DNA from 4 places in the Actinoplanes oblitus genome. Region 4 is predicted to be linked to each of the others. Evidence: riboswitches for the same ligand, from Rfam matches in the RefSeq annotation. Region 4 holds a riboswitch; each other region holds the start of a gene.
The links. Region 4 has a riboswitch for cobalamin ahead of Actob_RS29225 (VWA domain-containing protein). Riboswitches for the same ligand answer to the same signal wherever they lie in the genome.
Positions count from the first base shown of each region.

Region 1: linked by a shared signal. The riboswitch ahead of cobN (cobaltochelatase subunit CobN) and the one ahead of Actob_RS29225 (VWA domain-containing protein) in region 4 are both predicted to bind cobalamin.
Region 2: linked by a shared signal. The riboswitch ahead of Actob_RS02310 (ribonucleoside-diphosphate reductase subunit alpha) and the one ahead of Actob_RS29225 (VWA domain-containing protein) in region 4 are both predicted to bind cobalamin.
Region 3: linked by a shared signal. The riboswitch ahead of Actob_RS01060 (ABC transporter substrate-binding protein) and the one ahead of Actob_RS29225 (VWA domain-containing protein) in region 4 are both predicted to bind cobalamin.

Region 1 is NZ_CP126980.1:8,118,690-8,121,890, reverse strand. Features, by position in the region: gene Actob_RS36075 (precorrin-8X methylmutase) at 1-154, opposite strand, end outside; gene Actob_RS36070 (precorrin-3B synthase) at 154-1,512, opposite strand; cobalamin riboswitch at 1,809-1,928, shown strand; gene cobN (cobaltochelatase subunit CobN) at 1,964-3,201, shown strand, end outside.
Region 2 is NZ_CP126980.1:506,548-509,748, forward strand. Features, by position in the region: gene Actob_RS02300 (hypothetical protein) at 1-668, shown strand, start outside; gene Actob_RS02305 (DUF6346 domain-containing protein) at 687-1,283, shown strand; cobalamin riboswitch at 1,336-1,542, shown strand; gene Actob_RS02310 (ribonucleoside-diphosphate reductase subunit alpha) at 1,669-3,201, shown strand, end outside.
Region 3 is NZ_CP126980.1:224,548-227,748, reverse strand. Features, by position in the region: gene Actob_RS01065 (FecCD family ABC transporter permease) at 1-486, opposite strand, end outside; gene Actob_RS01060 (ABC transporter substrate-binding protein) at 483-1,412, opposite strand; cobalamin riboswitch at 1,500-1,634, opposite strand; gene Actob_RS01055 (DUF4229 domain-containing protein) at 1,845-2,177, opposite strand; gene Actob_RS01050 (hypothetical protein) at 2,190-2,615, opposite strand; gene mqnE (aminofutalosine synthase MqnE) at 2,625-3,201, opposite strand, start outside.
Region 4 is NZ_CP126980.1:6,474,392-6,477,592, reverse strand. Features, by position in the region: gene Actob_RS29245 (citrate synthase) at 1-370, shown strand, start outside; gene Actob_RS29240 (ArsR/SmtB family transcription factor) at 505-822, shown strand; gene Actob_RS29235 (SRPBCC family protein) at 819-1,337, shown strand; gene Actob_RS29230 (VOC family protein) at 1,353-1,703, shown strand; cobalamin riboswitch at 1,766-1,944, shown strand; gene Actob_RS29225 (VWA domain-containing protein) at 1,932-3,201, shown strand, end outside.

The sequences.
Region 1 (3,201 bases), 1.6 Mb from region 4:
GGACATCCCGCACCAGGTCCACCATCCCGCACGCGTGGATCATCCGAACCACCACCCGCGCGACGTCGGCCGGTAGGCCGCCCAGGTCCGCCTCGGCCCGGATCGTGGCGAACGACCGCCGATAGATCTCCGCGCCGTCCCGTTCGTAATCCATCAGCCTCTCCTCGCCCCCGCCACCACGTCCCCCAGCGGATCCACCGGGAATGTCACCGTCTGTCCCGTGCCGTCGGTCGCCGCCTCCGGCAGCCGGTTCACCGGGAGTCCCGTCTCCGGTCCGGAGCGGGCCGCCTCGGCTTGCCGGAGCGGCGAATCGACCGCCTGGGCGCTCTCGGTCAGCAGGCCGTCAGCGGACCTGCGGGTCACCGCGTAACCGGCGCCGGTCGCCTCGACCCGCACGTGCGCGCCCGCCGGGCTCCCGCACGCTCGCTCGCAGCCCACCCAGTGCACCGGCAGCCCGGCCACGAACCGGCTCGCCGCCTCGGCGTCGGACCGCACGTCGGCCAGCGATTTCGCACACCCGGGCCGCCCCGCGCAGGCCGTCACCCCGGTCCACCGGGACGTCGCGGTCACCACCAGCCCCGCCGCGGCCAGCCGCTCGGTCCAGGACGCCGCCTCGGCAGCGGTGAGACCGGGCACCAGGACACCGCGCCACGGCGTGACGACCAGCCGCTTGGCCTCCGCCAAGACTCTCGTCTGGGTGCCCTCGAGCCGCCCCAAGGGCACCAAAGCCCCCGCCGCGCACTGATCGCCATCGGTCACCACGCCGACCAGCACCGCCGCGTTCACGTCCCCGGCCGCCGCCCCCGGCGGTCCGCTGAGGGTGACCGGCCGGCTCGCCGCCACCGGCGCCAAACCGAGCGTTTCCACGACCCGCGCCGAGACCCGCCCCGGCCCGTCGGCCAGCTCCCGCAACCGCCACGCGGCACCCTTGCCACTCCGCTGCTCCTCCCGCTCGGCGAGGAACGCGTGCGCGCTCACGACCAGCGCCCGCACCACCGCGCCGGCATCCACCCGCAGCCCGGTGTCGCGCCCGCCGAACCGGAGCGCGAACGCGCCCGCCGGACCGGGGATCGCCGCGACATCGGCCGCGAGCGGCACCTCACCGATCGCGAACAGGAACTTGCCGGGCAGCCGGGCCAGCTCCGGATCGGCGCGGATCGCGGCGTCCAGCTCCGCCACCAACTCCCGCACGCGGGCGTCGGCGAGTGGTGGGGCGGCGATGTTGCGTACCGAATCGTGGGTCGGTGACGGCAGCAGCCCCGCATCGCGCAAGCGATCGGCCAACCGCGCGGCGTCGCCCTCTTTCAGCGCTCTGAGCTGCAGATTTGCCCGGGAGGTCAACTCCAGGCGGCCGTCGCCGAACTCCTCCGCGAGCTCGCCGAGCAGGCCGAGCTGGGCGCCGGTCAGCAGGCCACCGGGCAGCCGGACGCGCGCCAGCAGCCCGTCGGCAGCGGCATGCAACCGCAGCGCGCCGGGGCAGGCGTCGGTGTCGGACTGTCGGTGGGCTGTCACGGCCCGGATACTACGGGCGGCCGCCGACAACAACGCCATCTCGGGTCGGCAGCATCACAACTTCGTCAGCGGCGTCACACTCCACTCCGGCCGAGCAGCGCAGCGAAGGGCAGCCGGCGCGGCATGACGGCGAGATGGGCGCGGTGAGCGTGACGCGGCGGAGGCGCGGCAGGGACGGAGCGAGCGGGGCAGGGCGGTGAGCGCGAGGGCGGCGCGGCGGGAACAAACCGGGCAGGCCGCACCCTCAGTGGCGTCGCGGACCAGCCGCCCCCGGCCGTCCGATAGCGTGTACCGGAACAAGTGAATCGAGCGGCGACGCCGCGGAGGAAGCCGGTGCGAGTCCGGCGCGGTCCCGCCACTGTCACCGGGCGCCACTGCCCGGGAGCCAGGAACTCCGGTCGCCGTTGATCTCTTACTACCCGGGGCGCGGACCCCGAGGGGGAGCGCACGCGTGTTTCTGCTGCTGTCGACGTCTGACACGGACCTGCTCAGCGCCCGGGCCAGCGGCTCGGCCTGGCGGCTGGCCAACCCGGCCCGCACCGGTGTCGCCGACCTGCCCGCCCTGCTCGACGGGGTGGAGCTGGTGGTGGTCCGCATCCTCGGCGGCCGCCGCGCGTGGGAGGAGGGGCTGGACGCGCTGCTCGGCGGCGACATCCCCGTGGTCGTCCTGGGCGGCGAGATGCTGCCGGACGCCGACCTGATGAAGCTCTCCACCATCCCGGCCGGTATCGCCGCCGACGCGCACACCTACCTCGCGCAGGGCGGTGCGGACAACCTCGTCGCGCTGCACGACTTCCTCTCCGACACCGTGCTGCTCACCGGCAACGGCTTCGCGCCGCCGACCGAGAGCCCGCAGTGGGGCCTCCTGCGGCGGACCCCGGCCGAGACGACCGCGCCCGCTCCGACGGTCGCGGTGCTCTACTACCGCGCCCACCACATGGCCGGCAACACCGCCTTCGTCGAGGCGCTCTGCCAGGCCATCGAGGCCAAGGGCGGCCGCCCCCTCCCGATCTTCACGGCCTCGCTGCGCACCGCACCGCCCGAGCTCCTCGCCGAGCTGCGCACAGCGGACGCCCTGGTGGTCACCGTCCTGGCGGCCGGCGGCACCCGCCCCGCCACCGCGAGCGCCGGCGGCGACGACGAGGCCTGGGACGTCGGCGTGCTGGCCGACCTGGACGTGCCGATCCTCCAGGGTCTCTGCCTGACCAGCTCGCGGACCGCCTGGGAGGCCAGCGACGACGGCCTCACCCCGCTCGACGCCGCGACCCAGGTGGCGATCCCGGAGTTCGACGGCCGGATCATCACGGTGCCGTTCTCGTTCAAGGAGATCGACCCGGACGGGCTGTCGGTCTACGTCGCCGACCCGGAGCGCGCGGCGCGGGTGGCCGGGATCGCCGTGGCGCACGCCCGGCTCCGGCACGTCCCGCCGGCCGAGCGGAAGATCGCGCTGATGCTGTCGGCCTATCCGACCAAGCACTCGCGGATCGGCAACGCGGTCGGGCTGGACACCCCGGCGTCGACTGTCGCGCTGCTCGCGGCGCTGCGCGACAGGGGCTACAAAGTCGGGAACTTCATCGACTACGACGGCGACGGCCTGATCCACACGCTGATCGCGGCCGGCGGTCAGGACCCGGACTGGCTGACCGAGGAGCAGCTGTCCGGAAATCCCGTGCGGATTCCGGCAGCCAG
Region 2 (3,201 bases), 3.8 Mb from region 4:
GCCAGGTCGCTTCCAACACGGCGTCCTGGGAAGCGGAGGCAATCACCACGTACCGCGCGAAAGCAGCGGGAATGGCTGATGCCGTGCTCGCGCTCGGCGAGGTGGCCGGCGCCATGTCGGAGGCCACGCTGATCGCCGGGTCGATCGTGGGTGTGGTGCGCAACACCGTACGTGACCTGATCGCGGAGGTCGTCGGCGCGGCGATCTCGAAGGCGGTGCAGGCACTGCTGGTCGTGACGATTCCCAAGGTTCTGGCCGAAGTTGCGCTGCTGGTCGCCAAATACACCGGACGGATCACCCGGGTTCTGCAGCGACTCACCGAGGCCATCGCCGAGCTCGGCGGCAAACTTCCGATGGTGGCGGCGGTCTGTTCCCGGGTCAGAACCCTCATGGACGATGCCGTCTTCGGGTCGGTGTTCCTGAACTCGGCCAAGCTGGCCGAGGCGGACGGTTATCTCGCGGACAGTGAGGGCGCTCGGGCCGCGTTCAAGGCGGCATACCGGGCGTTCGACCAGGCCGACGAAGCCGTCTACGGTACGAAAGCAAAGGTCGCCGTGGATGCCCTGCGAGAAGGAATCAAGGGCAACAGCCTCCAGAACGGTAGTGCCACCGGAGATGCGATTCGCAAAGGCGGATCGGCGCAACCGCACATTGAAATTCCGCAATGAGGTGCAAAGGGGTGCGTGATGACTGATGAGAACCGCGCGGCCTACCGCAAGCGCCGCATGGCGGAGATCCTGGCGGAAGCCGAGGCCAACCGTGCCCGGTCGCGTGCTGCGCGGAAGGCGGCGGAGGCGGTCGAGTATGGGCCTCTCGCGTGGTTGCGCACTGTCCTGTTGGCTCTTGGTCTCTTGGCCGTCTCATTCCTGCTGATAGCCACCGCGATGACCGTCTCCCGCTTCACCGGTGCCGACTTCGCCGACGCTGATCGGACCGGGGTGGCCACGGTCGAGCGCTGCGAGCGTCGCGGGCCCGTCAGTCTGAGTGGATTCGGCTATTACAACGTCTGCACCGTGTCGATCGGATGGAGTGGAAGGTCCTCCGTGAAGATCGACAAGCCGGGTTTCTTCACTGACGAGAAACCCGGTGACACCTTCACGATCGGCGAGAACCCGGGCAGCCGGGGCCGTGTCGGGTATTCCCGTGCCGAGGTACCCGATCGTGGGTGGGTCACCTTCATCGGCGTGGTGATCTTCGGCGCCGGCCTGATTCCCGTCCTCTTCGTTGTCGCCCTCGTTTGGGAGGGGATGCGGAGGCTGTTCCGCCGTCGGCAACGTCCGTGAGGGGCGCGCGACACACCATGTGGCGTTGCGCTGCGTGTGGCGTACCCATATATAGTCTGCGATCGCAGCTGGTTCGGCCGCTCCCCGGAGCGGCCGAGGCAAGAGGGAATCCGGTGTGAGACCGGGACTGCCCCGCAGCGGTGAGTGGGAACGACCGCCGTCATGAAGCACTGGGCCGGGGAGGCCTGGGAAGCGACGGCCAGTAGGCATGAGCGATGCGCCCGCGAGTCCGAAGACCTGCCAGCGCGCCGCACGCGACCGTGTGCGGCGGTCGAAGGCCGCGTGGGACGGCCGACGCCTCGTGCTCCGCGCATGCCCGCATGCCCGGAGGCTGGTGTCTTCCCGCGCGTGCTCCGGCCGTGTTGACTCGCGAGGGAAGAGGGCCATGACGCTCACGCCGGAAAAGACGACAGTCCCGGACCAGCGCCGCCAGGTGATGCGGGTACGCAAGCGCGACGGCGAGCTGGTGCCGGTGGACCTGAACCGGATCGTCGCGGCGGTGGAGCGGTGGACCGCCGGGCTGGACGAGGTCGACCCGCTGCGGGTGGCCACCAAGACGATCAGCGGTCTCTACGACGGCGCCACCACGGAGGAGCTGGACAAGCTCTCCATCCAGACGGCGGCCGAGCTGATCGGCGAGGAGCCGCAGTATTCCAAGCTGGCCGCCCGCCTGCTCATCGACCTGGTGTCGCAGGAGGTCCGCGAGCAGGGCGTCACCAGCTTCGGCGAGTCCATCGCGCTCGGGCACGAACAGGGCCTGATCGGCGACGACACCCTCGCCTTCGTCACGAAGTTCGGTGCCGAGCTGGACGCGGCGATCGACCTGAGCGCGGATCTCCGCTTCGAGTACTTCGGCCTGCGCACCGTCGCCGACCGCTACCTCCTGCGCCACCCGACCAAGCGCATCCCGATCGAGACCCCGCAGTACTGGCTGCTCCGCGTCGCCTGTGGCCTGTCGGCCAACCCGGACGAGGCGATCGGCTTCTACCGCCTGATGTCGAGCCTCGCCTACCTGCCCAGCTCGCCCACGCTGTTCAACTCGGGCACCCGGCACACCCAGATGTCGAGCTGCTTCCTGGTCGACTCGCCGAAGGACGAGCTGGACTCGATCTACGAGCGGTACCACCAGGTCGCCAAGCTGTCGAAGTTCTCCGGCGGCATCGGCATCGCCTGGTCCCGGGTCCGCGGCCGGGGCGCCCTGATCCGGGGCACCAACGGCAGGTCCAACGGCATCGTCCCGTTCCTGAAGACGTTGGACGCCGGGGTCGCCGCCGTCAACCAGGGTGGCCGGCGCAAGGGCGCGGCCTGCGTCTACCTGGAGCCGTGGCACCCGGACATCGAGGAGTTCCTGGAGCTGCGGGACAACACGGGAGAGGAGTCCCGGCGTACGCATAATCTGAATCTGGCCAACTGGATCCCGGACGAGTTCATGCGCCGGGTCGAAGCCGACGAGGACTGGCACCTGATCGATCCGTCGGACGCTCCGGAATTGCCGGATCTGTTCGGGGAGGCGTTCGCCGACGCGTACCGAAAAGCGTCTGGGAAAGCAGTTAAAACGGTCAAGGCTCGGGACCTCTACGGGCGGATGATGCGGACGCTGGCGCAGACCGGCAATGGCTGGATGACGTTCAAGGATCGGTCGAACGCGCTGTCCAACCAGACCGGCGCGCCGGGCAACACCATTCACCTGTCCAACCTGTGCACCGAGATCCTCGAGGTGAACAGCGACGACGAGACGGCCGTCTGCAACCTCGGCTCGATCAACCTGGGCGCGCACACCACCGCCGGCGGGGTGGACTGGGAGCGGCTGCGGGAGACCGTGCGCACCGCTGTGGTCTTCCTGGACCGGGTGATCGACATCAACTACTACCCGTCGCGGCAGGCGGCCGCGTCGAACCCGCGCTGGCGCCCGGTCGGT
Region 3 (3,201 bases), 3.6 Mb from region 4:
CGCGCCGGGTGATCGATCACGGCCACCGGCGGCGCCGAGAAGCCAGGTCAGCGCGACCGCGACCAGGGCGCCGAGAAAGGCCGCCACCGGTACGCCGATCGGCAGCCCGGCCGTCGCGTCGGCGGCCGGGCGCAGCACGATCACCGCGGTCACCCCGAGCCCGGCCCCGGCCGCGACGCCGAGCAGGTGCGGATCGGCCAGCGGGTTGCGGAACGCACCCTGATAGGCCGCCCCGGCCAGGGCCAGCATCGCGCCGACCAGCAGTCCGAGCACCACCCGGGGCAGCCGGAGCTCGGTGAGGATCGCGACCTCGCGCTCGGTCAGGCCGCTGTGCAGATCCACCCCGGGAATCAGGTTGAGCAGCTCGGCCGCTACCGCGCCGGGCGGCAGCGCGACCGAGCCGAAGGCCAGACCGGCGGTGACCGCGACCAGCACGGCCAGCACACCGGCCGCCAGCCAGGCCGGGCGAAGCCCGGCCGGCCTCATGAGGCGGGAATCGTGCGGACCGCGTCGGCCACGGCCTTCACGAGATTCACGGTACGCGGACCCCAGCGCGAGGCGATGTCGTCGTCCAGCGGGTAGATCTGCGCCTTGCGCACCGCCGTGATCGAGGACCAGCCGGTACGCGCCTTGACCGTGCCGACGGTCTGCTTGCAGCACTGCGTGTCGGCCAGGAAGACGGTGTCCGGGTTCGCCTTGACCAGTGCCTCCGCGGAGAGCTGCGGGTAACCGCCCTTGCTCCCGTCGGCGTCCGCGGGGTCGGCGACGTTCTTCATCCCGAACAGGTCGAACACCCCGCCGATGAAGGTCTTCGAAGTGGCCGAGTACAGCTCCGGGCCCAGCTCGTAGTAGTAGCTGAGCGGCTTGGCGTGTGCCGGCACCGCCTTGACCAGCTGATCGATCTCGGCCTTCATCTGCTCGTTGAGCTTGGTGGCCTCGGTACCGTGCCCGGTCAGCGTGCCGAACTCGGCGATCTCCCGGTAGGTGTCGTCAAGGGTCTGCGCGGCCGGCGACAGGAACACCGGGATCTTGAGTTTGCCGAGCTGGGCGACGATCTGGTCGGCGTCGCCGGAGAGCACCACCAGGTCCGGGTCCTTGGCGGCGATCGCCTCGGCGTTCGGCTTGAAGCCGGACAGGTCGGTCTTCGGGGCACTCGCCGGGTAGTCGGACTGGTCGTCGACGGCGGTGACCTGCGGACCGGCGCCGATCGCGAACAGCATCTCGGTGGCGGTAGGACTCAGCGAGACGATCTTCTCGGGGCGTTTGTCCAGGGTCAGCGTGCCGACCGTGACCGGGAAACTGGCGGCCGGGCCGGCCTGCGGCTCGGCGGGCGTGCCGGCCTTGTCGTCACTGCCGCATCCGGTGAGCAGCAGAGTGGCCGCCGTGGCGGCGGCGAGAAGCGCGCGCTTCATCGAGGTCCTCCTGTCGGTCGGGTGTGGTGCATCGCCGACAGGGCCTGGACGGCCGCCGCCTGCGAGACGCCCCTCCCCGGGAGCGTGGGTTCGCGACCGCTCCCAGGCGACCTGGCTAGACCTCACATGGAGGGATCACAGTTGCGGGACAGCTCCGGTTTCCCACCGGCTTCGCTGCGGCGCGGTCTCTGAAACGCTATCCCAGAGCGCGGGCGATGGTTGCTCGACCTCGGGGTCTGTTCCGTCGGACACGTCGGTTTTGCCGGCGTTTCCGGGTTCCGGGCGGGTTCTTTCCGGCCTCGGCCTTCTTCTCGCGGCCCTTTCGGCCCTCGCCCCTGCTCCGGGCCGACCCTCGGTTCGTACTTGTCGGCTTCGGTCTTGCTCTCGCGGCCCTTTCGGCCCTCGCTCGTGCTCCGGGCCGGCCCGCGGTTCTTACTTGTCGGCTTCGGTCTTGTTCTCGCCGGGCGCGGTGTCGGATTGCGCGTCGGCGGCAGCGACCCGGTCCCCGGCCGCGGCAGCGACGTCGTCACCGGCCAGGGCGGAGCGCAGCCGAGCCTTCTCCGCGGCGCGGCGCTGGGCGGCCGAGCCGAGCTGCTCGGCCATCTGGTCGCGCCACTTGCGCAGCAGGAAGAACGCGAAGCCGGCCGAGGCGACGAACGCGATCATCGCTTTCACCAGGATGTTCAGCGGCAGCGGGAAGAGCGCGGCGAACACCACCACGAACAGGCCGAGGCGGCCCAACGTGTACTTGACGGCGGGACTCATGATCTCTCTCCCTCAGCCGGACCGCTGGCGGAGCCAGCGGAGGCCGTAGAACCAGACGAAGCAGTACACGACCGTAGCGGTCACGGCGCCGGCGCCGCCGCTCACCAGGGGTGGAGTGTACGGCGCGACCACGCCGGCGACGGTCATGCCGGCCGCCGCGCCGAAGCCGATGCCGAGTGCGGCCGCCAGCACCCGGTCGGCGCCGAAGCCGGCGGCCCGGAACTGCTCGACGAAGAGCCAGGTCGGCAGGATCAGGATCAGCCAGCCGTTGGTCCGGCCGAAGTCCGCGACCCGGGTCAGCGCCAGCACGCCCTCCAGGACGAGCACCACGGCGATGCCGACGACCAGGCCGGCGAACGCCGCGCCAAGCAGGTCGCCGACCGTCTCCACCGGGCCCGGGTCGCGCCGCAGGCCGCGAGAGCTCCGCTGCTGAGTCATCCGGAAACCCTAGGCCCAGACCTTCTGCGGCTCGCTGCGCCGCTCGGCGAGGCTGGCCGGCTTGTCATACTCCCGGACGACCTCGTACCGCGTGTTGCGCTCGACCGGCTGGAATCCGGCATCCCAGATCAGGTGTAGCAGGTCGTCGCGGTGCATGGTGCTGGGCGTGCCGTACGAGTCGGCGTCGTGGGTGATCTTGTATTCCACCACCGAGCCGTCCAGGTCGTCGGCGCCGAAGTTCAGCGAGAGCTGGGCGACGGACAGGCCGTGCATGACCCAGAAGCACTTCACGTGCGGCACGTTGTCGAAGAGCAGCCGGGAGACGGCGAACGTCTTGAGCGACTCGGCCGGCGCGGCCATCGTGGTGCGCTCCTGGATCCGGTTACGGACCTTGCCGTCCGCCGAGTCGTGGAAGTCGTGCTGGTAGCGCAGCGGGATGAAGACGGCGAAGCCACCCGTCTCGTCCTGCAGCTCACGCAGCCGCAGGACGTGATCGACCCGGTGCCGGGGCTCCTCGATGTGCCCGTAGAGCATGGTGGCCGGCGTCTTCATGCCTTTCTGGTGGGCCAGCCGGTGGATCCGCGAC
Region 4 (3,201 bases):
CCGGGTCTACAAGAATTACGACCCGCGCGCCGCCATCGTCAAGAAGGCCGCCCAGGAGATGCTCTCGACCCTGGAGACGCCGGACCCGCTGCTGGACATCGCGTTCCAGCTCGAGGAGATCGCACTGCGCGACGACTACTTCGTCTCCCGCAAGCTGTACCCGAACGTCGACTTCTACACCGGCCTGATCTACAAGGCCATGGGTTTCCCGACGAAGATGTTCACGGTGCTGTTCGCGATCGGTCGCCTGCCGGGCTGGATCGCCCAGTGGCAGGAGATGATGCACGACCCGGCCAACAAGATCGGTCGCCCGCGGCAGATCTACACCGGCTCGCCGGTGCGCGACTTCGTGCCGATGTCGCAGCGCTGAGAGGGTCCGGCGCGGACTCGGAGGCGGAGCCCGACCCGGACTGTCGAACGGCGCCCCACCGGTTCTCCGGTGGGGCGTTTTTCGGCACTGAACATGCCTTGACAGTTATATTTCCGGAGCGGCATGTTGGGGGTGTGGACGTCCTGGAGGTGCTCGCCGAACCGGCCCGCCGGCGCATCGTCGACGCGCTGCTGACCCGCGAGGCGAGCGTGAGCGACCTGGTCGGCGCGCTCGGCATGAGCCAGCCGGCGGTCTCCAAACACCTGCGGGTGCTGCGCGAGGCCGGCGTGGTCTCCGTGCGCGCGCAGGCCCAGCAGCGGATCTACCGCCTCGAGGCGGCGCCGTTCCGGGCGCTGGACGGGTGGCTGCGGCCGTACCGGAAATTGTGGGAAAGCCACCTGGACGCCCTGGACAGACATCTCGCGTCGACAACATCGGAGGGGGAACCGTGACCGGACCGCTCACCGAGGCCAGCGTGGTCGCCGACGGCGACCGCTGGACCCTGATCTTCATCCGCGAGCTGCGCCAGCCGCCCGAGCAGGTGTGGCCCGCGCTGGTCGACCCGGACCGGCTCGACCGCTGGGCGCCCTTCACCGCCTCGCGCCCGCTGACCGAGACCGGCCCCGCCACCCTGACCATGGCCGACGGCGACGAGCGCACCGCGCTGCCCGCGCAGGTGCGCCGGGTCGAGCCGCCGCACCTGCTGGAGTACACCTGGGGCGAGGACCTGCTGCGCTGGGAGCTGGAGCCGGCCGAGGGCGGTACCCGGCTGACGTTGCGGCACACGCTGGCCGATCGGGACATGGACGCGATGGTCGCGGCCGGCTGGCACCTCTGCGCGGACGTGCTGGGCAGGTTGCTGGCGGGCGAGGAGGTCACCGCGATCCGTGGCCGGGACGCGATGAACCACGGCTGGGAGAGACTGCGCGACCACTACGCCGCCGTCTTCGCCGGGCGGAATCAGTAGTCTAGGGTCGCGATCATGACCGTAATCGGACTTCAGCGCCTTATCGTGTCGGTAGCGGACCTGGCCCGGAGCCGGGCTCTCTATCAGGAGGTGTTCGGTCTCGCCGAGAAGTCGGCGTTCGGGGACCTCGTGACGCTCACCGTTCCCGGCACGACCACCGAGCTGATGCTGCACCGGCGGCCGCCGACCTCGGGGCTGGCCGGGGTGGCGATCAGCTTCCGGGTGGACGACGTCGACGCGGTGACCGCCGCGGCGGAGAAGGCCGGGGCCACCGTGATCGACGCGCCGGAGGACCAGCCGTGGGGCGAGCGGCAGGCGGTGCTCACCGACCCCGACGGGCACGTGCTCTGCCTGGTCTCGGTCTGACGGCCCGGGGCGGCCGGTGTGATCTCGCTGGTCGTCGTTTGACGGGCCCGGCCCGCGGTCGGAAAGATGGGACCTCGAGCGGTTGCGGAGGAACCCGGTGCGAATCCGGGACGGTCCCGCCACTGTGACCGGGGAGCGACCCGCTGACGCGATCAGCACGCCACGGCCCGCCGGGCCGGAAGGTGAGCGGGAAACGGCGATCCGGGAGTCAGGAGACTCCGGCCGCTCGTGACAGCCGACGCGCGGGCGTGGACACCCGCCGGGAGGGAACACCCTGTGACGACTCCGTACCCGTTCTCCGCCGTGGTCGGCCTCGACGACCTACGCCTCGCCCTGCTGCTGACCTCGGTCTCCCCGGCCGTCGGCGGCGTCCTGGTCCGCGGCGAGAAGGGCACCGCCAAGAGCACCGTCGTCCGGGCCCTCGCCGCCCTGCTCCCACCGGTCACGGTGGTCCGTGGCTGCCGCTTCGCCTGCGACCCGGCCGCGCCCGACCCGGACTGCCCGGACGGCCCGCACACCGCCGACACCCCCGCCGCGCACCGCCCGGCCAGCCTCGTCGAGCTACCGGTCGGCGCCACCGAGGACCGGGTCGTCGGTACCCTCGACATCCAGCGCGCCCTGGCCGACGGCGTCAAGGCGTACGAACCGGGGCTGCTCGCCGCCGCCCACCGCGGTGTGCTCTACGTCGACGAGGTCAACCTCCTGCCGGACCACCTGGTCGACCTGCTCCTGGACGCCGCCGCGATGGGCCGCGCCCACGTCGAGCGCGACGGCGTCTCGGTCAAGCACGCCGCGCGCTTCCTGCTGGTCGGCACGATGAACCCGGAGGAGGGCGAACCCCGCCCCCAGCTGGTCGACCGGTTCGGCCTGGTGGTCACGGTCGCCGCCCCACGCGACGCCACCCAGCGCGCCGAGGTGGTCCGCCGCCGCCTGGCGTACGAGCTGGACCCGGCCGGGTTCGCCGCCCGCTTCGCCGCCGACGAGCGGGAGTACGCCGCCCGGATCGCCGCCGCCCGCGCCATCCTGCCGGCCGTCGTGCTGCCCGACGCCGAACTGGACCGTATCGCCCGGGTCTGCCTGGCCTACGGGGTCGACGGCATGCGCGCGGACATCGTGGTGGCCCGCTGCGCCGTCGCCCTGGCCGCCTGGCACGGCCGCGACCGGGTCACCGCCGAGGATGTCCGCGACGCGGCCCGCCTGGCCCTGCCGCACCGCCGCCGGACCGATCCGCTCGACCCGCCCGGCACCGACGAGGAGAAACTCGACCAGGCCCTGGCCGAAGCCGACCGGCAGGCCCGGGAGGAGGCCGCGGGCGAGACCCCCGACGACCCGCGGCCGGACGACGACCCGGACGGCGGTCCGGACGGTGACCCCGGCGGTCCGGACGACCGCGGCCCGGGCGGCGGTCCCGGCGGTGGCAGCCCGCCCGGCGGTCCGCAGGGCGGCGCCCCGGCCGCCGCCGACACCCCGATGCCTGCCGGCACCCCGCCGGACTCGG